3 regions of the Nocardia sp. XZ_19_369 genome follow, and region 3 is predicted to be linked to each of the others. Evidence: riboswitches for the same ligand, from Rfam matches in the RefSeq annotation. Region 3 holds a riboswitch; each other region holds the start of a gene.

Region 1 (7,432 bases), on a different contig from region 3:
GTGTACCGATCGTTCGGGTAGTCGTACTCGTCCGCCAGGCCGGCCACCGAGTGCCCGAGCTCGTGCACCACGATCTGCCCCGACTGCGCGTTGCCGCCGGACGACGTCGCCACCTTGCCGCCTGCCCCGCCGTATTTGGTGGTGTTGGCCAGCGCGACCACCTGGTCGACCTCGGGCGCTAACCGCGCGTACTGCAAGGCCTTGGTCTCGTTCACACACAGCAGCCGCTCGGTGCCGCCGCACCAGAACGTCATGTCCAGGGCGGTGTTCCGCATGGTGCCGCGTGGATCGTTGTCGACGCCGGACTGCTGGGACACCACGTTGACCGCCCAAACGTTGAACGAGTTCTTGTAGGTCTTGAACGGTTCGACCTGGGCGATCTCGTTCCACCGGTTGACGGCGTGCTGCTTGTAGATGTCCAGCTGGCTCGAGGTGTATCCGTCGCCGACGAACACCAGATCGAACCGCTGACTGGACGGCCCGGTCTGCTGGATCGTCACCACGTCGGCCTGCACCGCCGAGCGCGGCGCCGGGGCTTCCGGCCGAACCGGCAGGACCACGCGGCCGATGGTGCCGTCCGGGGAGAACACTTCTCGTTCTTCGGTGGGCGCGGCCGATCCCGTGGCGACCGACATCGCGACGATGATCAACGCGCCGAGCATGATTGCGAACATGCGTCGTAACAAGGGCATGGCAAAGCTCCTCGAGTGGTTCGCGATTTCGACCCGGACGGCGCGGGCCGCACTTCGGTCTGTCGAATTCCTCATCAAGGAACCACATTTGGTCCCGCAACTCGACTGAGGAATAACTGGGGAGCGGGAAAGTGCTGTTTTCGATCGGCGCACCGGGGAATTCCGAACGGGTGAGGATTTATGCCGATCGGGCTTCCGTCGCCGCCCGTCAATTGGTCACGGATCTGCTGGTGGTGGCCTGGGTCTACTTCTCGGTCATGGCCGCGCTTTGGGTGCACGATCTGGTGCAGAAGCTCGGCGTGCCCGGCCAGAAGCTGGAGGGCGCGGGCGGCGGCATGGCCGACAGCCTCGGTGATGTCGGCCGCAAGGTCGGCCGGGTGCCGATGGTGGGCGACGATCTCACCTCCCCCTTCGAGCGCGCGTCCGCGGCGGCGCGGTCCATGGCGGAGGCCGGCAGCGACCAGCAGGCGGTGGTCAACGATCTCGCCATGGCGCTCGCCATAGGATTACTGATCGTCCCGCTCGGACTGGTGCTGTTCGTCTGGCTGCCGCTGCGGGTGCGCTGGATGCGCAGGGCCGCAACAGCAGCCCGCCTGCGCGCCGTCCCCGGCGGACGCGATCTGCTCGCCCTGCGCGCCCTCGCCAATCAGCCGCTGCGCAAGCTGGACCGGATCGACTCGGACGTGGTCGACGCTTGGCGGCGCGGCGACGACGCCACGGTGCGCCGGCTCGCCGCGCTCGAACTGCGCGGCCTCGGCCTGCTCGGCGGCTGACCTGCCACGACGTTCCGCATCGCCGGGTGAAATCCTTCCATCCGGATTCATAACTCAGTGCGATTCTAAAGCGTGACAACGCTTCTGGCGGGCGGCACGCTTACCTCAGGTCAAGAGTGCCAGCGTCAAGTCCCCGGCTAGCTGGCCGGCAACCCTCCAACCGCGGCGGGGTGCCCCGGGTCAAGACCAGGCCGAGCCGCGTCAAGCGGTCCGGGCAAGCGCGGGCTCCGTCGGTGTGCTGGAGCCCTCTCGAGAGACGGGGGTCGACTCATGTCCGAAACGCCCTCCCCTCTCGTGCCTGGGCCTGTGCCCGGTCCATCGAGCGACAACTAGAGGGGAACGACATGACCACGGCCACGCCAACTCTCGGAAACCGCGTGCTGGACACCACCAGGCAGGGATTCGACCACGAATCGCTGACCGCACTGCTGAACGGCGACGTGCACGCGGTGCGACTGGCCGGCTTCGTCCGGCCGGACGCGCTCGACCACCTGCGCCACGCCTTCGTCGGCAGGCAGGACCATGGCCCGCTGGCAACCGACCCGCAGTTCCGCCGGATCGGGCACGCGTTCTCGGAGACGAGCACCGACGCCGGGCGCGGACGGTACTTCGACGAGGCGCGCGACAATATCGATCGGCTGCGCGATATCGCCTCGCCGTATTCGTACCCCGCGGACGACCTGCGGCTGCTGCTCGACGAGATCTGGCCGGCCGGGGCGAGTTTGCTGCGGCGCAATGGGCAGGCCTTCTTCGCCGGTGTTGCGCGCTATCAGCTGGCGGGGGTGGATCTGGAGCCACACACCGACAATGTCGGCCGCAACCTGCCGTCGGACTTCGATATTCGGATCACTCGGCAGCTGTCGGTCAATGTCTATTTGGACGTGCCGGAGCGCGGCGGCGAATTACAGATCTGGGACGACTATCCCGACGAGCGCGAATATCGAGACCGATCCGGCGACCGCGTGTACGGCATCGACCGCGCCGCGGTCGGCGATCCCGCGCTGGTCATCACACCGCGCGTGGGCGATGCGATCTTCATCGATCCGCGCCGGGTGCACGCGGTCGCGCCCTCCCAGGACCGCCCCCGCATCACCATCGGCCTCTTCATCGGGGTCACCGATCCGGCCGAGTCGCTGAAGGTGTGGAGCTGATGACCACGACTACGCTGCTCTCCGCGTCGCACAAGGCCGCCTACGACCTACGCTCGGACGGCATCACCACCGACGGTCGCTCCACCGTCCTGCTGGTCAGCGTCGGCGCGGACTATCACGAGGGCGAAAAACTCGCCGCGACCATCGATTTGATCAATCGCTCGAACTTCGGGCGCTGCGCGATCGCCGTCGCGGACACCTTGCAACGCCACAACCTCAGCGGCGGCACCGACAGAGACCGGCACGCCCGTGCCCGCATCGCCGGCGACCAGTGGATCGCCCGCAACCAGGGCTACCTGGACCAGATCGACTGCCCGACAAACATTCTGCGCTGGGACTTCGCGCTGTCCCATCCCCGCTACGGCGATCTCTACGACGCCATCGAGCACGCCTACGAGACCGATGAGCCGTATCGGCATGCCATCGACAGCACCATCGACCGGTTCATCGAGCGACGGCTGGCGCGCGAACCCGACGTCGACCAGGAGGCGGTCCGGACCTCCTGCCGCGCATACCTTTTGGAGGAATGCCCGATCATCATGCCGCTCTGGGCGCACGAGGGCTTCGACTTCGTCATCTACCCGCAGCGCATCTCCGCCGCGATGGGGCGCACGCGGGAGCTGTTCGTCGAACCCGAGCATCCGGACCGCGTCGCTTGGCTCCCTTTGCGATTCAAGAAGCGCAAGTCGGCGCTGAACTCCGCGGCGGAGGCGCAGCTGTGACCCTCGAGATCCCGGCCCCGCGGCGCGTCATCGGGTTCGGCGGGCTGGCGGTGGCGTCGTTCCTCGGGTGCATCGACCTCACCATCGTCACCACCGCGCTGCCCGCCATCGGGGCCGACTTGCAGGCCGGTACGTCGAACACCGAACTGACCCTCGGTGTTTTCCTGATGGCGCTGTCGATGTTCATGGTTACGGCGGGGCGCGTCGCCGATCATCTCGGACGCCGAAAGGTGTTGCTGTTCGGGCTTGCCCTGTTCGTGGTCGCGTCGGCGGGGGCGGCGGCTGCCTCGTCGATCGGCGTCCTGCTCGTCGCGCGCTTCGTGCAGGGTGCGGCCTGTGCTGTGCTCTACACGAGCACCTCGACGCTGGTGGAATCGCTGTTCCCGCCGGGTGATCGAGGCAAGGCCATCGGTTGGCTGTACTCGGTCAACGGCCTGGGGTTGGCCATCGGTCCGGTGCTCGGCGGTCTGTTGGTGCCCAGCTTGGGCTGGCAGTCGATCTTCTGGATCAACATTCCGCTCGGCATCGCGGCCCTTGTCGCGATTGCCTTCGCGGTCCCCCAAGTGCCGCCGGACACCACCGGCGGCACGGACTGGGCCGGACAGGTCGTTGTCGCGTTCGCCGTGGTGTCGGCTGTCGGCATCTTTGTCCTGGGCGACCTGCGGGGGTGGCTTTCACCCTGGGTCCTCATCGCCGCGGTCGTCCTGGTGGTCTCGGTCGCGGTGGGGATCGTCGCGGAGCGGCGGGCGGCGAATCCGTTGATCGATCCGGCACTGTTCGGCAATCGGCGATTCGTCGCGGCGATCGTCTCGGATTTTTCGCTCGGGCTGTTCTATGCCGCTGCGCTGCTGGTGATTCCGACGTATCTCACACAGGGGCGCGACTTCGACGTGCGGCAAGCGGGATTCGTGCTGCTGCTCGTCAGCGGGACGCTCGCGCTCGCCTCGCCGGTCGCGGGGCGGTTCGTTGATCAGTTCGGCGCACATTCGTTGCTGCCGTGGGGGTTCGGGCTGTTGACCCTCGCGGGAGCGGGCATCGCCTGGTCCGCGTTCGGTGATCTGCTGGCTGTACTCTTCGTCGCGCTAGTGCTCTTCGGCGCGGGGTGGGCCTTGGTGCTGGGACCGGCGACCGTGCTGGCCATTTCGACCGTGCCGCCGAACCGATCCGGCTTCGCGGTGGGCGCCTCGTGGACGTTCCACAACCTCGGCGGGGCTATCGGGGCGGCGGTGGCGACCGTCGTCTTCGGGCAGATCGGTGTCTCGACCGGCGACGCGACGGGACGGGTGGCTTCGATCATCGCGATAACCAGCCTGATCGCCGCGGTCTTGGTGGTGGTCCTTACTGCCGGGCGGGTCAAGACGGTGGTGGCCGACCAGCCCGTTCCCGTCGAGGCGGCCACATAGTTTCGCTGCGGCAGTTCTCGCCGACGCGCGAGAACTGCCGCAATACTCCGAAACTACGCAATACGCCAAACATGAAAGTAATACTGTTCACAAATAAGACCGCTACGTTTGCGCTGGTCGGGCGCGCACGGTCGACTGGGGCGTATGCCCAGCGAGCGTTCGACAATAAGCAGACGCAGGAATTTCATTCCTCGCCTGCGCCGCCGCAACCTCGATGGCTACGAGATGGTTATTTCCGCGCCGGAGAAAGCGACGCGGGACGAAAAGCAGAATGCCAATCGTAATGTCCTGATCGTGGCGCTGTTCGCCGCCCTGGGCGGCATGCTCTACGGCTACGACACCGGGATCATCTCCGGCGCGCTGCCCAAGATGTCCGCGCAGTGGGGTATCGACCACACCCAGCAGGAGATTCTCACCGCCGCCATTCTCGCCGGTGCCGTCGTCGGCGCCCTGATCGGCGGATCCCTGTCGAAGTCGCTGGGGCGGCGGAGAACCATCTTCATCATCGCCTGCGTGTTCGCCGTGGGGGTCGTGGCCTGTGCGCTGGCAGTAGACGCGTGGATGATGACTATCTGCCGGTTCTTCCTCGGCCTCGCGGTCGGCGCCTGCTCACAGATCGTGCCGACCTACATCGCCGAACTCGCCCCGCCCCACCGCCGCGGGGCGATGGTCACCTTCTTCAACCTCGCCATCGGTGTCGGCATCTTCCTCGCCAACCTGGTCAGCGTGGTCGCGGGCGGCACGTTCGAAGCCAGCGACGACTGGCGGTGGATGATCGGTATCGCGGTCATCCCAGCGATCGTGCTGGCCGTCGCGATGCTGCAACTACCGGAGACGCCGCGCTGGCTCATCGAGAACGGCACCGTCGGCAAGGCCAGGGTCGTGCTGCGCTGGATGCGCCCGAACCGGTCCGCCGCCGTCGACGAGACCCTGAAGATCTGGGCGATCTCCCAGCAGGAGAACAAGGAATCCCGTGGCGGGTGGGCAAACCTGACCCAGCGGTGGGCCCGCCCCGCGCTCGTCGCCGGCCTCGGCATCGCCGCCTTCACCCAGCTCTCCGGGCTGGAGATGATGATCTACTACTCGCACACAATCCTCGGCAGCGCAGCAGGTTTCAGCACGGGGCTCGTCATCTGGTCCGGCCTCGGCATCGCCGCCGTCTACCTGATCTTCACCGCCGTCGGCGAGCGCCTGGTCGACGTCGTCGGCCGCCGCCAGCTCATGCTCACCCTCATCCCCGGCGCCACCCTGTTCCTCTTCGGCTTCGGACTCCTCTTCGTCCTCACCGCCCACCCCAACCGCTACCTCACCCTCGCCCTCATGCTCGCCTACATGGCCTGCAACGCCGCCGGCCTGCAAGCCGTCGGCTGGCTACTCGGCTCCGAGCTCTACCCCCTCAGCATCCGTGACCGCGCTACCAGCCTGCACGCCGTAGCCCTCTGGGGTTCCAACCTCTTCCTCACCCTCACCGCCCTGACCACCATCGACACCCTGGGTCTCGGCCCCGCCTTCATCATGTACGCCCTCTTCAACCTCCTGTCCTTGGTATTCGTCTTCTTCTTCGTCCCCGAAACCAAAGGCCACTCCCTCGAAGACATCGAACAATCCCTCCGCCAAGGAACCTTCCTCCCCCTCCGCGGAAACATCGGCAGCCAAGTAGACCTCCCCACCTCCACCGCCCCGGTCTACCCGTAGCGCCGACTACCTTGTCGGACAACACATCCGGCTACCGTCGTAGAGTTGCGCCATGACGACCGGCTCCACTTCACCCACCGACCCCGAGGCATTACCGAAAGCGGAGTTCTCGTTCCCCGGCCCGCTCCGCGACCAACTCGTCGCCGCCATCCTCGACGGTTCGAAGACCTCCACCACCGGCCTACTCGCCGACTACGAGCACTGCGGCGAGCCACTGCCCGAGGTCGGCTCGCTTGCGGCAGTAGCCGACTCGACCGACCGCCGAGTCGCGGTAATCGAAGTGACAGATGTCCGACTGTCCCGCCTAGCCGACGTCGACCTCCCCCACGCCATCGACGAAGGTGAAGGATTAAACGCCCTCGCCGATTGGCGCGCCGTGCACGAAAAGTACTGGCACAGTCCGGAAATGCGCCGATCACTCGACGACAGCACCTTCACAGTCTCCGACGAGACCACCGTCGTCCTCCAACGCTTCCACCTCATCACCGACCTCCGCTAGCCACCCATGTCGAGAGCTGCCGCCCGGCCGGCACAACCTCGATCGGTCTCCAGCTCGGCACGGCGCTACCGTCGACCTTGTGAGCCGCACCCAGTGGACGATCCACGGTGAGAACGTCGTGGACGAGAACCGACACATCAAGCTCTCCACCGTCGATGTCGAGTTGCCGGATGGCGTCAAATTCACGCAGTACGTCGCACGAATGCCCCGGTGCGCAATGACGTTGGTACTCAACGACAAACGCGAGGCACTGCTGATGTACCGGCACCGATTCATCATCGACCAATGGGTATGGGAGTTGCCCGGCGGTTACGTGGACCACGCCGAGGACGTGGCGCTCGCAGCGGCGCGTGAGGTCGAGGAAGAAACGGGCTGGCGGCCGAAGGCGATGGAACACCTGGTTACCTACCAACCTGCCATCGGAACCCTCGATCAACCGCAGCAGATCTATCTGGCGCGCGGGGCGGAGCTGACCGATACGCCGCCGGACATCAACG
Region 2 (7,432 bases), on a different contig from region 3:
GCCGCGTGCTATCTGGCGCGCGCCGGGCACGCGGTGGAGGTGCTCGAACGCGACGAGGTACTCGGTGGTGCGGTGTCGACCGTGGAACGGTTCCCTGGGCACCTCGTCGATCGCGGCTCGTCCGCGCACATCATGGTGCGGCACACCGGGATCATCGAGGAACTGGAGCTCGCCCGCTTCGGCCTGCGGTACATCGATTGCGACCCTTGGGGTTTCACGCCCGCCAGCGGCGAGCACGCGCCGCTGGTGTTCCACCGCGACCTGGATGCCACCTGCGCGTCGATCGCCGCCGCCTGTGGCGAGCGGGACGCGGCGGCGTATCGACGGTTCGTCGAAGTGTGGGGTCCGCGCAGTGCCAGGGTGATGCGCGCGTTCGGCGGCGGGCCCACACCGGGCCGGTTGCTGCGCTCGTTCTGGGGATTGGACGCCAAGGACGGCGGGAGCGCACTGTCGCGGGAGTTCCTGCAGTCCGGGGACGCGTTGCTGGACAGCACCTTTCAGGACGAACGACTCAAGGCGTCGCTGGCCTGGTTCGGCGCGCAGTCCGGCCCGCCGATGTCGGAGCCGGGCACCGCGCCGATGGTTGGGTTCGCCGCGCTCATGCACACCCTGCCGCCGGGCCGCGCGGTCGGCGGCAGTGGCGCGCTGTCCGCGGCGCTGGTTGCCCGGCTGCGTTCCGATGGTGGTGGAGTGACCGCGGGTGACGCGGTGACCGCGCTGGAGCGCGACGGTGCGGGCTGGCGGGTCCGCACGGCCTCGGGACGAAACCTGCACGCCGACACCGTGATCGCGGGCTCGCACGTGCTGACCACGCTGGATCTGTTGCGCGAGGGCGGATTCGACGCCGGTGTGCTCGACGACTGGCGGCGGCGCATCCGGGTCGGCCCCGGCATCGGGATGGTGGTGCGGGTCGCCACCAGCTCGCTGCCGCACTATCCCGGCAGCTCGGTCGACGAATCCGCCCGTGGTCTCCAATTTCTCGTGTCCGACCGGCGGCAGCTCCGGCTGGCCCACGGGGCCGCATCGGCCGGGGACCTGCCGCCGCGTCCGGTGGTGCTGGCGATGAGTTTCAGCGCGCTGGATCCGAGCATCGCCCCATCCGGTGAGCATCAGCTCTCACTGTGGGCGCAGTGGCACCCGTACCGGCTGGCCGACGGCAGCGACTGGGCGGCGCACGCCGAGCGGGAGGGCGACCGGATCATTGCCGAAGTCGACTCCTACGCACCGGGTTTCGCCGATTCCGTGCTGCGCAGGTTCGTGCAGACGCCGGTCGATCTGGAGCGGGAGATGGGGCTGCTCGGCGGCAATGTGATGCACGTGGAGATGTCGCTGGATCAGATGATGATGTGGCGGCCGCTGCCGGAACTGTCCGGGCAACGCGTACCCGGCGCTCCGGGGCTGTATCTGACCGGCGCGTCGACTCACCCGGGCGGCGGGGTATCCGGTGCCAGCGGGCGCAGCGCCGCTCACCTCGTACTGCGCGATCTCCGCCGCAACCGATTCCCCCTGCTGCGCAACCGATGACGAACCGCACCCAGCCCAGAGCAGACGCACACCTTTCGTCTTCCCGCACACCGAATCGCATGCGATTGCGTCTGCGGGAACTCGGAAAGTGTGCGGCTGCGCCGGTGGTCGGCGCACCCGTGAGCGCGCGCGGGGTTGTGCCTGCGGTGCTCGCGGGGGTGCTGATCCTTGTGCAGATCGCCTATCCGCTGACGTCCGGCGACGGACGGGATCGGGTGACGGTCGTGGTCGTGCTGCTGTCGGCGGGCACGGCATTGGCGCATGCGACGGCGACGCGCGGAATTCGGTATGCGGCCGGGTTTCTGGTGATCGTCTCCGGGCTCGGGTTGGCCGCCGAGATCGTCGGTACCGCAACAGGTTTGCCGTTCGGGTGTTACGAGTACGCGGTGGATCGGCTGGGGCCCGCGCTCGGTGGGGTGCCGCTGGTGGTGCCGCTGGCCTGGACCGGTGGGCTGTATCCGATCTGGGTGGTCGCCGGGCTGCTCGCGCGCGGCACAGCGGCCCGGGTCGGCCTGCTGGCGGTGGGTGCGGTCGGCTGGGATCTGTTCCTCGACCCGCAGATGGTCGCCGACGGGCAGTGGACGTGGTGTGACCAGAGCTCCGGATTGCCCGGTATCGCCGAAATTCCGTATACCAACTACCTCGGCTGGTTCGCGGTGGCGCTCCTCATGGGTGGGTTGCTGACCGTGTGGGAGCGCGCGGCCCCGGTGTCGGCGGATCCGGCAGCGGGGCTGGACGCCGTTTCCCGTTTCGCGGTGCCGGTGGCCGTATTCCTGTGGACCTGGCTCGGGTCCGTCCTCGCGCACGCGGTGTTCCTCGGGCTGCCGTTCTCGGCCGGTTACGGCGGCATCGGACTGGCCGCTCTCGGCCTGCCACTGCTGCGTCACCTCGGCTTTTTCTGCCCGCGACCCGATCCGGCGGACTAGCCGAAGCACATCGCGGGGCTCGTTCCGCCCGTCGCGTGGCCATCTGGACGGATGGCCTGGCACGATGTCTCCGTGCAGCCGAGTCCCGTCACCACGATGCCCGATGCCCCGGTACTACCGTCGCCGCGGACGCGCCGCCCTGGAGTGCGTGTCGCCGCGGCCGTTCTGCTCGCGGCGTTGCTGGTCCCCGTGCTCGCGGGTTGCCTGCGGGTGCAGGTGTCGATGGGTGTGTCGTCCAACGATCGGGTGTCCGGGCGGATCGTCGCCGCGGTCGTGCCCGTCGAACCCAATGACAAGGGCCCGCAGCTGAAGGCGCCCGACTCGCTCGCCGCGAAGGTGCGGGTCGAGCCCTACACCCAGGACGGGTACGTCGGCAGCCAGGTGTTCTTCGAAGACATGTCGTTCGGCGAGGTCGGCCAGCTCGGTCAGCTGTCCGAGCAGACCCAGGGCATGTTCCAACTGCAATTCCAGCGCACCGGCGACCTGGTCAGCCTCACCGGCCGGGTCGACCTGAAATCCGTGCCGCCGCACGGCTCCGACGTCCAGTTCACCGTCGCGTTCCCGGCCCGCGTCGCCAAGACCAACGGCAACCGCGAGGGCGACAACATCGTCTCCTGGAAACTGCCCGCCGGCGACGTCTCCCCGTTGCGCGCCGAGGTCAGCTACGCCGACCCCAACACCCGCTCGTTCGCGGGCTGGGCGGGCATCGTCGGCGGCATCACCCTGGCCGTCGCCGCCGTCATCGCCGCCATGGCCTACATGGATCGCAACCCGCCCGCGCCGGGCGCCCCCACCGGCCTCTCCTGGGGTCGCTGGTGGAAAACGGTCAAGCAGGGTCGCTGAGCGAAGGCCGACTCGCGTTGCGCGGGAGCCCGATCAGCGGATGGCTCGGGCTGGCCTGGGCCGGTGCCGGGATTGCGGTGGTCGGCGCTGGAGTTGCGCTGTACAACCGGATTACGGTGCGGCAGTTGGTCGCGAGCCCGATCGAGGTGATCGAGCCGGTGACCGTGTGCGTTCCTGCCCGGAACGAGGCGGCGCGACTGCCCCGGTTGATCGCCGATCTGCGGGCGCAGCGCGGGGTGGCGCGCATGAGTGTGGTGATTCTCGACGACGCGTCGGACGATGACACCTTTGCGGTGGCGGTCGACGCGGCGGTCGGGGACCCGCGAATCACGGTGTTGCGCAACGAGACCGGTCCAGCGCCCGGCTGGACCGGGAAGGCTGCCGCGTGTGTGCGACTGGCGGATTCGGTGGTGACCCCGGTGCTGGTTTTCGTGGATGCGGACGTGCGGCTGGCGCCGGACGCGATCGCGGCGGCGGTCGGCGAATTGCGCAGGCGGCGGGTCGCATTGGTGTCACCGTGGCCGTTGCAGCGGGCCGAGTCGCCGGTCGAGGCCTTGGTGCAGCCGCTGCTGTGCTGGTCGTGGGCAGCGACCCTGCCGATCGCGGTGGCCGATCGGAGCCTGCGACCGTCCACTTCGGTGGCCTGCGGCCAATTTCTGGCGTTCGATACCGCCGCCTACCGTGCCATCGGCGGGCACGCCTCGGTCGCCGCCAGTGCGACCGAGGATCTCGACATCGCTCGAACATTGCGCCGCGCAGGGCAACCCACTGCGCTCGTCGCCGCGGGTCGTCTGGCGAGCACTCGAATGTACGAGGGCGCAGCGGAACTCGACGCGGGCTACACCCGCTGGCTGTGGTCGGCGTACGGCGGCACCGTCGCCGGTGGTGCGACCGTGGGAACGTTTGCCGCCCTGGCCTATTGGCTGCCGCCGTTGGCCGCGTTCGGCGGCCCTGGCGCTCTCCGCCGAGTCGGTCTCCTCGGCTACGCGGCCGCCGTCACCGGCAGGCTGCTGGCTCGCGCCACCGAGACCGGCGGACCACTCGCCCGCACCGATGTCCTTGCAGCCCTGGCTCATCCGTTCTCGGTGGCCGCATACCTCGTGCTGTGGGCACGCTCCCATCGCGCTCGACGGCGAGGCACGTTGCGCTGGAAAGGTCGCGCGGTCTAGGGGACCTCGGTGATGCCCACCGTCGGCAGGAAGAAGCAGGACTTGCCGCCGTTTTCGACCGTGCCGAAGACCGCGGCCAGCACGGTGCCCTGCCCGGTATCGACGGGTACCGCGCGGACGCCACCCATCGGCAAGGCGGCGAAGAAGAAGTCCTGGATGGCGCGTTCGGCCATCGGGCGCAGGGCGGCCGGGACTTCGGCGGGGATCATCGCGCGGAACACCGAGGACAGCGGGCCCATCGATGCCATGCCACCGCGGCCGCTGGTCAGGTTCAGCCAGGCGACCTGCATGCCGGTGGTGTCCGGCCCGTCCTGGCCGAGGCCGTAGGGCACGAAGGTGAACATGGTCTGGCCCGCCTTGACGGCGGTCAGGTCCAGGCCCGGGATGGCGATCGTCGTCTTGGGCCACGGGCCGGGCACGGCGGCGGCCACCGCCGGGGCGAGGCCGAGGCTGCTGCCGTTGAGGCAGTACGCGGATGCGGTTGGATAGAGGAAGGGCTGCATGCCTGCGGCGCGCAGGCCGTCGACCGCGGTGTTGTAGACGCCGAACAGATCGCTGAGCGTGCTGGTGCCGGGCTGGGCCGGACGGTCGGCCGCGGCCGATGGAGCAGGGGCGGTAACAGGCGGCACCACAGCTGCGGCGGGCAGCACCGGAGCCGCGGCAGGCGAAACTGCGGCCGCGACAGGTGGGACCGGTGCGGCAGCGGGCGGGACCGAGGCCGCGGCGGGCGGAACTGCGGCTGCGACGGATGGAACCGGCGCTGCGGCGGGTGGCGTCGCGCCTGCGGTCGGTGCGGCGAGCGCCAGCGCGACCGAGCAGCTCGCGACGGCGGACAGTATGGTCGAACGGCGCGGTACAGCCACGGAGACCTCCCTCATCATCGACGCGATCGAAGGCTGACGGTACTCCCGCAAACGCCGTGAACAGGCGATATAGGTGCGGGCAAGCCATCGGCGTGTCCCTACCGGCGCACCGCCGCAGCACCCCCGATATCCGGCCCGCGGCGAGGTTTACGCTCACGGTGATTAGTTCCCTTGTCCCAGGGTTCGCCTGCTGGGCATGATAATTCGGCCCGCCCCTGACATCAGCCGGTGTCCGGATCGGCGACAACCATCCAGAGCGACCGAGAGACCTGGCTCGTCGACGTCGCAGCAACCCCCCGGTTCACCGGGTGCGGGTGCTTCCGCCGGGACCGATGGAGGAACCGAAGTGATCATTTCCGCTGCCCACGGCACCCGGTGGGGCCGTCGCCACATCGATCAGTGCAAGGTGACGTCCGCGAGCTGTCGGGGCTGACCCGCAGCCAGTCTGTGCACCCGTCGCTGGCCGGGTGATGTGACCGCGGCCCGATGTGGTGCGGTCTCGTTCGTTCTTCCGAAGGACCTCGACATGAGTGCGTCCGCCACCGCCGTGCCCGGCGACACCGACGCCGGCGACGACCCGGTCGCCACTACGACTCACCTGCCCGGTGCCGATGATGCCGCACCCACCGTGGCCAAGACACGGCACCCGTGGCGGTGGGTGGTCAGTGCGATCGCGCTCATCCTGCTCGCACAGTTCGTCCACGGTCTGGTCACCAATCCCGGCTGGGATTGGCCGACCTTCGCGCAGTACATCACCGCGAAGTCGGTGCTCGCCGCGCTGAAGGTGACTTTGGAACTCACCGCGTGGGGTACCGCTCTCGGCTTCCTGCTCGGCACCGCGCTGGCCATCGCGCGACTGTCCGGCAACCCGGTGTTGCGGGTGATCTCGTGGTGCTACATCTGGGCGTTCCGCTCGATTCCGCTCATCGTGCAACTGCTGTTCTGGTTCAACATCGCCTACCTGTACAACACGCTGTCGGTCGGCATTCCGTTCGGTCCCGCGTTTTTCACCTTCGAGGTGAACGGCGTGATCAGCGGGTTCACCGCGGCGGTGATCGGTCTCGCGCTGCATCAGGCGGCGTATTCTGCCGAGATCATCCGGGCGGGCATCATCTCCGTTGACGCCGGTCAGCTGGAAGCCGCTGCCGCGCTGGGCATTCCACGGGTGCGCCAGTTCCGCACCATTGTGGTTCCGCAGGCGATGCGGTCGATTCTGCCCAATGCGACCAACGAGGTGATCAGCCTGTTCAAGGGCACCTCGATCGTGTCCGTGATGGCGATCGCGGAGCTCTTCTACCAGGTCCAGGTGATCTACGGACGCAACGGGCGGGTGGTGCCGCTGCTGCTGGTGGCCACCGCCTGGTACATCGTCCTCACCACCATTCTCTCGGTGGCGCAGTACTACATCGAACGGCACTACGCCAAGGGCACGCAACGCACGCCACCGCCATCACCGGTGCACCGGGCCTGGCAGAAGCTGCGCGAGGTCGCCGAATCCGGCGCCACCGCACCGCGCGGAGCCACCCGATGACCGCCGCGCCCGCCGTCGAGGTCCGCGGCGTCCGCAAATCGTATGGCGCGCAGGAAGTCCTGCGCGGGGTCGACCTGACGGTGCGCTCGGGTGAAGTGGTGACGGTGATCGGCCCATCCGGTTCCGGCAAGTCCACCTTGCTCCGCGTGCTCAATCATCTGGAGGCGCTGGACGCGGGCACGGTGCGCATCGACGGCGAGCTGATCGGATATCGGCTGCGCCGCAACACCTTGCACGCGCTGCCCGACCGCGAGGTGCGCAAGCAGCGCTCCCGCATCGGGTTCGTCTTCCAGAACTTCAATCTCTTCCCGCATCTGACGGTGCTCGACAATGTCACGCTCGCACCGCTTTCCGCGCAACGCCGCGACCGCAAGGAGGTCGAGGCGGAGGCCCGAATCCTGCTGGAACGAGTGGGCATCGGCGAGCTGGCCGACGCCTACCCGCGCAGGCTGTCCGGTGGGCAGCAGCAGCGGGTGGCGATCGCGCGAGCACTTGCCCTGCGCCCCAGGGTGATCCTGTTCGACGAACCGACCTCCGCGCTGGACCCCGAACTGGTCGGCGAGGTGCTCGACGTGA
Region 3 (7,432 bases):
CACCGTTCGAGTTCGCACAGGCGGCGCTCGGCAGGCTCGGCGTGTACGAGCCGCACGTGCTCGACGGGTGGTACCGCTTGTACGGACACTCCGATCCGGCGGGCTGGGCGGTGCTGGCGGAGTACGAGGAGCAGCAGTCGGGCGCGCACGTCTGATGGAGGAGAATCACGCGGCGATCCGGCCGGACGGCCGGATCGCCAGGAGGTGGAAGTGACCAGGAATGACCAGGAGCTGTTCGCCACGGCCGCCATCACGTCATTTCGGCTGAACGGTCAGTTCCTCGCGATCGCCGAGGAACTGGCGCGCCCGGCGGGGCTCACCGCGGCCTGGTGGCAGGTGCTCGGGGCGGTGCTGGCCGAACCGCTGCCGGTGGCGGGCATCGCCCGGGAGATGGGCATCACCCGGCAGAGCGTGCAGCGCATCGCGGACCTGTTGGTGGACAAGGGGCTTGCCGAATACCGGCCGAACCCGGCGCACCGCCGCGCGAAGCTGGTCGCGGTCACCGACGCGGGCCTCGAGGCGGTGCGCCGGATCAATCCACAGCACGCGGTGGTGGCCAAGCGGCTGGTGGACGAGCTCGGCCTCGAACAACTCGCGGCGACCGTGGAGATGCTCACCATGCTGTCCACCGCTTTGGACGCGATCGTCGAAGAACAGGGGTGACATGCCCTGCCGCGTGACAGAGCACAGCCCGCGCCCGTCGGCGCCCGCGATCAGTCCGCGAACGGCTCCTTCGTACGCCCGACCAGATCGGCCACGGAGTCGAGCACCATGGTCGGCCGATACGGATACGCCTCGACCGAGGCGCGCGTGGAGATACCGGTGGTGACCAGGATGGTGCGCATACCCGCCTCCAGCCCGGAGATGACGTCGGTGTCCATCCGGTCGCCGATCATCACCGTGGACTGCGAGTGCGCACCGATCCGGCGCAGCGCCGAGCGCATCATCAGCGGGTTGGGCTTGCCGATGTAGTACGGGTCGCGGCCGGTGGCGCGGGTGATCAGCGCCGCGACCGAACCGGTCGCGGGCAGTGAGCCGTCGCGGGACGGGCCGGTGGGGTCCGGGTTGGTGGCGATGAAACTCGCGCCGCGCTCGATCAGCCGGATCGCGGTGGTGATCGCCTCGAAGGAGTAGTTGCGGGTCTCGCCGAGCACCACGTAGTCGGGGTTGCTGTCGGTGAGCACGTAGCCGATTTCGTGCAACGCGGTGGTGAGGCCGGATTCGCCGACCACGTAGGCGGTGCCGTTGGGTCGCTGCTCGTCCAGGAAGGTGGCGGTGGCCAGCGCGGAGGTCCAGATCGCCGTCTCGGGGATGTCGAGGCCGGTGTGGCGCAGCCTGGCCTGCAGGTCGCGCGGGGTGCGGATCGAGTTGTTGGTCAGCACCAGGAACGGGGTCTCGTTGGCGCGCAGCTCGGCGAGGAACTCGTCGGCGCCGGGCACCAGTTGATCCTCGTGCACCAGCACACCGTCCATGTCGGTCAGATAGGACAGGATCGGTTCGTCAGTCACCAGACAATTGTCCCACTAAGGACACAGGCGGACGGAGTCCGTCCGTACCGCGCATGGCCGGAGCGAAGGCGGAGGTACGCCTATCGGAGAGGTTCCGGGGGGAGGTCCGCGTCGATGCGACCCTTCGCACACTGGCGGGCGCCGCCGACCACGGGTCGGAAACGGCTATGTGCGCGCGTCGGACAGGGCGCATACGATCGCCGAAGGCGGGAAGGTCCGCAACCTCGTTGTGGTTGCAGCGAGACATGACCGCAGCGTGTCGGCGGTCGACAAGGGTGCGGGAATGCCCGCACCGCAGGTGTGCAGCGAAGCGACAGGAGTGGCGCACATGGGTGAGCTCAAGCTCGGATACAAGGCGTCGGCCGAACAGTTCGGGCCGCGGGAACTGGTGGAGATCGCGGTGCTGGCCGAGGAACACGGCCTCGACAGTGCCACGGTCAGCGACCATTTCCAGCCGTGGCGGCACAAGGGCGGGCACGCGCCGTTCTCGCTGGCCTGGATGGCCGCGGTCGGCGAGCGCACCGAGCGGATCCAGCTCGGCACCTCGGTGCTCACCCCCACCTTCCGGTACAACCCGGCCGTGATCGCACAGGCCTTCGCCACCATGGGTTGTCTGTACCCGGACCGGATCATGCTCGGTGTCGGCACCGGCGAGGCGCTCAACGAGATCGCCACCGGGTACAAGGGCGAATGGCCGGAGTTCAAGGAGCGTTTCGCCCGGCTGCGCGAGGCGGTCGAGCTCATGCGCGCGCTGTGGACCGGCGACCGCGTGGACTTCGCCGGCGAGTACTACAACACCGTCGGCGCGTCGATCTACGACGTGCCCAAGGGCGGCATCCCGGTCTACGTGGCGGCGGGCGGACCGCTGGTCGCGCGTTATGCGGGCCGCGCGGGTGACGGTTTCATCTGCACCTCCGGCAAGGGCATGGAGCTCTACACCGAGAAGCTGATGCCCGCGGTCGCCGAGGGCGCCGCCAAGGCGGGCCGCACCGTCGAGGACATCGACCGGATGATCGAGATCAAGATCTCCTACGACACCGATCCCGAACTCGCACTGGAGAACACCCGCTTCTGGGCCCCGCTGAGCCTGACGCCGGAGCAGAAGCACAGCATCACCGACCCGATCGAGATGGAGGCCGCCGCCGACGCCCTGCCGATCGAGCAGATCGCCAAGCGCTGGATCGTCGCCAGCGACCCCGACCAGGCCGTCGACCTCATCAAGCCCTACCTCGACGCCGGCCTGAATCACCTGGTCTTCCACGCCCCCGGCCACGACCAGCGCCGCTTCCTCGACCTCTTCCAGCGCGACCTGGCCCCGCGCCTGCGCGCCCTGGCCTGATCGACGACAAATGCTCCACCCGTCGAGCGGCGGGTGGAGCCTTTGCCGTTCGTGGCTAGCTGAGGGCGTGGTCGAGGTCGGCGAGGAGGTCTTCGACGTCCTCCAGGCCGACGGAGATGCGGACCACGCCGTCGGAGAGGCCGATGGTGGCCCGGCCTTCGGGGCCCATGGCGCGGTGAGTTGTGGTGGCGGGGTGGGTGATCAGGGATTTGGCATCGCCGAGGTTGTTGGAGATGTCGATGATGCGCAGGCGGTTGAGCACTTCGAAGGCGCGCTTCTTGGCCTCGTGGGCGGGCGCGTTCAGTTCGAAGGTGACCACGGTGCCGCCCGCACTCATCTGGCCGGTGGCCAGGTCGTGCTGCGGATGTGACTCCAGGAAGGGGTATTTCACCCAGCTGACGGCCTTGTTGGTCTCCAGGAAGCGGGCGATGCGCAGGGCCGACTCGGTGGAGTGGCGCACCCGCAGCGGCATCGTCTCCAAACCCTTGAGCAGCGTCCACGCGTTGAACGGGCTCAGCGCCGGACCGGTATGGCGCATCAGGGTTTTCACCGGACCCTCGATGTAGTCCTTCGCGCCGAGGATGGCGCCGCCGAGCACCCGGCCCTGGCCGTCGATGTGCTTGGTACCCGAGTAGACGACCACATCGGCACCCAGTTCGAAACCGCGCTGCAGCAGCGGAGTGGCGAAGACGTTGTCCAGCACCACCTTCGCGCCCGCGGCGTGCGCGAGCTCGGTGACCCGGCGCACGTCGACCAGGGTCTGCATCGGGTTGGCCGGTGTCTCGAAGAACACCGCCTGGGTGGGCACCGACAGCGCCTGCTCCCACTGGTCCAGATCCTCGCCGTCGACGAAGACGGTCTCCACGCCCCAGCGCGGCAGGATCTCGTTGCACACCACGAAGCAGGACCCGAACAGGCTGCGCGCGGCCACCAGTCGATCACCGGCGCCGAGCAACGCGCCCAAAGCGGTGAATACCGCCGACATTCCGCTCGCGGTGGCGAAACACGCCTCGGCGCCGTCGAGCAACCGCATCCGCTCCTCGAACATGGCGACCGTCGGATTGCCGTAGCGGGAGTAGACGAAATGCTCGACGTCACCGGTGAACGCGGCCTCGGCGGCCTCCGCGCTCTCGTAGACGAAGCCGGAGGTCAGGTACAGCGCCTCGGAGGTTTCCTCGAAACCGGAGCGCCGCAAGCCCCCGCGCACGCCGAGCGTCGCGGGGCCGACCCCTTCGGGCAGCGGCTTGTCGAACGCACCACCGGTGATCATGACTGCCTCCCGAGGACCCACTGCCCCCTGACGACCCACTGCTCCCCGACGACGCGGCTCCGCGACGACGCGGCCACCGAACAGCAGCTGCTCATGACTGCCGCCACGGCAAGCCGAGGGCGCGCCAGCCGCTGCCGCCCCGATGTCCGTTCGCGTCGACCGGGCCTTCGAAGCCCTCGAGCACGTTGTAGGAGGTGCCGAAACCGGCCTGCGTCGCGGCGATGGCCGCGCCGATGGAGCGTTGTCCCGAGCGACAGAGGAAGACCACCGGAGCTTCCCGGTTGTGCCCGTCCAGCGCCTTGACCAGCTGCTCGGTGAACTCACCGTTGCGCGTCCCGGTCGAGTCGACCCACTCGATCAGTACCGTCGGACGCTCGATCGAACTGGTGTCGGGCACACCGACGAACTTCCATTCGGCCTCGGTGCGCACGTCGACCAGGACGGCTTCGGGGTTGTCTCGCAACAGTTCCCAGGCCTGCTGGGGAGTGATGTCTCCGGCATAACTCATCTGGACCCTCCTAGAATCCGCACTTGCCGCGCTCGGGTTTGACGCGCGGCCAGGTCGTCACCCGGAGCACCCCACCGCGGAGGAGGGTTGCCGACCAGTATTGCCGGGGCTTGACACTGGTTCTCATGACCTTCTGCTGAGATTGCCTCGACAGGGGTCACCCTGTCAAACGGCTGCTCACGGTATGAGAATGCTCAATTACAGACCAGCCATTTGTCGCCGGATCGGGTCAGATTCCAGGTCGAGGTCGCCTCGTCGCCGTCGACCTTGGTGGTGACCGTCGCCATCGCGCGATCGCCGTCCACCTTCGGATCGACGAGTTTCGTGATTTCCACGGTCTTTCCGCCGCCGGAGCGCCCGACCAGCGGAGAGCGCTTCGGGTCGAAGCCCGGGCAGCCCGTGCCTGGTGGGGGGACCAGATCGGTGCTGTTGGAGCCCTCGACGAAACCGCGCACCGCGGCGGCGATCCAGTCGGATTCTGTGACATTTTTCTCAGCGGGCGACAGCACCCCGCCGATCACGATCCCGGCGAGCACGAGCACCGCGATGACGGCGGCCGCGATGAACGGTGCGACGGAACGCTTGTCGGTCTGATCGACCTTGATGACTTCGTCCTCCGCAGGCTGCTGCTCATTGCTCATACGAGCATGATCCCTGGTCGGCAGGTGTATCCGGCGCTCGCCCCCGCCGCACGTGGCCAGGCCTGGCGAAGTCCGGCGCACCGCACCGGAATCAGCACCGCGAGATCGGGTAAGCCGGACAGAACGGATCGCGCGGCATCCGTTCAGTTCACGCACCGGCGGAGGCCGCCGTCGCCGCCACCGATAGAATCGCGAGACTGCGGCCTGCTGTCATAGCCGCGACCGGAATGGCCACGAGCCGACAACTCCGGTGTCCGCATCGTCAGGTGCAACCAGCCAGCGCGTAACTTAGCCTAGGCTAAGGAAGACGCCGTATTTGTTTCTCAACCAAAAGGGTGCGCGTAAAAGATGACCGAACAGAGTGCAGCGACTCGCCCGCTCCGCATCGCCATCGTTGGCGCCGGACCCGCGGGGATCTACGCCGCCGACGCCCTGATGAAGTCCGATGCCGAGGTCAGCATCGACCTGTTCGAGCGCATGCCCGCGCCGTTCGGGCTCATCCGCTACGGCGTCGCGCCGGACCACCCGCGCATCAAGGGCATCATCACCGCCCTGCACAAGGTCCTCGACAAGCCGCAGGTGCGCCTGCTCGGCAACATCGACTACGGCACCGACATCACCCTCGACGACCTGCGCTCCTTCTACGACGCGGTCATCTTCTCCACCGGCGCCAACGCCGACCGCGCGCTGGGCATCCCCGGCATCGGGCTGGACGGCTCCTACGGCGCGGCCGACTTCGTGTCCTGGTACGACGGCCACCCGGACGTGCCGCGCACCTGGCCGCTGGACGCGGAGAAGGTCGCCGTGCTCGGCGTCGGCAATGTCGCGCTCGACGTGGCCCGGGTGCTGGCCAAGACCGGCGACGAACTGCTGCCGACCGAGATCCCGCCGAACGTCTACGCCGGCCTCAAGGCCAACAAGGCGCTCGAGGTGCACGTGTTCGGTCGCCGCGGCCCGGCGCAGGCCAAGTTCACCCCGCTGGAGCTGCGCGAACTGGATCACTCGCCGACCATCGAGGTCATCGTCGACCCCGAGGACATCGACTACGACGAGGGCTCCGAGGCCGCGCGCCGCCACTCCAAGCAGGTCGACATGATCGCAAACACGCTGGAGCAGTGGGCCATTCGCGACGTCGGCAACCGGCCGCACAAGCTGTTCCTGCACTTCTTCGAGTCGCCCGCCGAGATCCTCGGCGACGAGGCGGGCAAGGTCGTCGGCCTGCGCACCGAGCGCACCCAGCTCGACGGCACCGGCAACGTCAAGGGCACCGGCGTGTTCAAGGAATGGGACGTGCAGGCGGTCTACCGGGCCGTCGGCTACCTGTCGCAGAATCTGACCAACCTGCCGTTCGACGACCAGGCCGGCACCGTGCCCAACGAGGCGGGCCGGGTGATCGCCGACGAGAACGCCGACGGCGCCGACCGCTACGTCCCGGCCACCTACGTCACCGGCTGGATCAAGCGCGGCCCGGTCGGCCTCATCGGCCACACCAAGGGCGACGCCAACGAGACGGTGGCCTGCCTGCTCGACGACAGCGCGAACTTCACCCCGGCCGAGCGGCCGGAGCTGGACGCGGTCACCGAGTTCCTGGAGAGCAAGGGCATTCCGTTCACCACCTGGCAGGGCTGGTACCGCCTGGACGCGCACGAGCGCTCGCTCGGCGAGCCCGAGGGCCGCGAGCGCGTCAAGGTGGTCGAGCGGGAAGACATGCTGCGTGCCAGCGAGCCGCACAAGGTCTGACCCGACGCGCTTGTTGGGTCCGTAACAGCGGAACGACGCGTACTGAGGCATTCTGTACAGGTGTTCGATGCCCATTTCCACATCTTCGATCCGCGGTTCCCGCGGTTCGAGAACGAGGGCTACCTGCCCGGCCACTTCACCATCGCCGACTATCGAAAGCGCATGGCGCGCTTCGACGTCGGCGGCGGTGCCGTGGTCAGCGGGTCGTTCCAGTGCACCGATCAGACGTATCTGAAGGCGGCCCTCGCCGAGCTCGGCGAGGGCTGGGTCGGCGTCACCCGCCTGGATCTGGACGCCACCGACGACGAGATTCTCGAGCTGGACCGCATCGGCGTGCGCGGGCTGCGGTTCAACCTCAAGCGCGCCGCCGCCGACATCACCGGCATGACCCTGCAGGCGCTGCGCGCGCACGAGCTGGTCGGCTGG

What was found. A riboswitch is a leader RNA that binds a small molecule or an ion and turns the genes downstream of it on or off. The one in region 3 is predicted to bind S-adenosylmethionine.
Region 1: linked by a shared signal. The riboswitch ahead of IBX18_RS08790 (2OG-Fe(II) oxygenase) and the one ahead of IBX18_RS02735 (rhodanese-like domain-containing protein) in region 3 are both predicted to bind S-adenosylmethionine.
Region 2: linked by a shared signal. The riboswitch ahead of IBX18_RS20430 (amino acid ABC transporter permease) and the one ahead of IBX18_RS02735 (rhodanese-like domain-containing protein) in region 3 are both predicted to bind S-adenosylmethionine.

Annotation. Positions count from the first base shown of each region.
Region 1 covers NZ_JACVED010000002.1:609,881-617,312, reverse strand. The annotation lists gene IBX18_RS08800 (M64 family metallopeptidase) at 1-692, opposite strand, end outside; gene IBX18_RS08795 (hypothetical protein) at 863-1,465, shown strand; SAM riboswitch class IV at 1,574-1,692, shown strand; gene IBX18_RS08790 (2OG-Fe(II) oxygenase) at 1,810-2,616, shown strand; gene IBX18_RS08785 (tRNA-dependent cyclodipeptide synthase) at 2,616-3,338, shown strand; gene IBX18_RS08780 (MFS transporter) at 3,335-4,741, shown strand; gene IBX18_RS08775 (sugar porter family MFS transporter) at 4,967-6,436, shown strand; gene IBX18_RS08770 (ASCH domain-containing protein) at 6,489-6,935, shown strand; gene IBX18_RS08765 (NUDIX hydrolase) at 7,015-7,432, shown strand, end outside.
Region 2 covers NZ_JACVED010000005.1:329,823-337,254, reverse strand. The annotation lists gene IBX18_RS20455 (NAD(P)/FAD-dependent oxidoreductase) at 1-1,524, shown strand, start outside; gene IBX18_RS20450 (carotenoid biosynthesis protein) at 1,584-2,450, shown strand; gene IBX18_RS20445 (DUF3153 domain-containing protein) at 2,547-3,293, shown strand; gene IBX18_RS20440 (glycosyltransferase family 2 protein) at 3,326-4,462, shown strand; gene IBX18_RS20435 (hypothetical protein) at 4,459-5,325, opposite strand; SAM riboswitch class I at 5,570-5,664, shown strand; gene IBX18_RS20430 (amino acid ABC transporter permease) at 5,924-6,856, shown strand; gene IBX18_RS20425 (amino acid ABC transporter ATP-binding protein) at 6,853-7,432, shown strand, end outside.
Region 3 covers NZ_JACVED010000001.1:579,756-587,187, forward strand. The annotation lists gene IBX18_RS02710 (type 1 glutamine amidotransferase family protein) at 1-155, shown strand, start outside; gene IBX18_RS02715 (MarR family winged helix-turn-helix transcriptional regulator) at 211-663, shown strand; gene IBX18_RS02720 (HAD-IIA family hydrolase) at 714-1,472, opposite strand; gene fgd (glucose-6-phosphate dehydrogenase (coenzyme-F420)) at 1,837-2,847, shown strand; gene IBX18_RS02730 (O-succinylhomoserine sulfhydrylase) at 2,903-4,117, opposite strand; gene IBX18_RS02735 (rhodanese-like domain-containing protein) at 4,209-4,625, opposite strand; SAM riboswitch class IV at 4,640-4,756, opposite strand; gene IBX18_RS02740 (hypothetical protein) at 4,820-5,266, opposite strand; gene IBX18_RS02745 (FAD-dependent oxidoreductase) at 5,615-7,006, shown strand; gene IBX18_RS02750 (amidohydrolase) at 7,067-7,432, shown strand, end outside.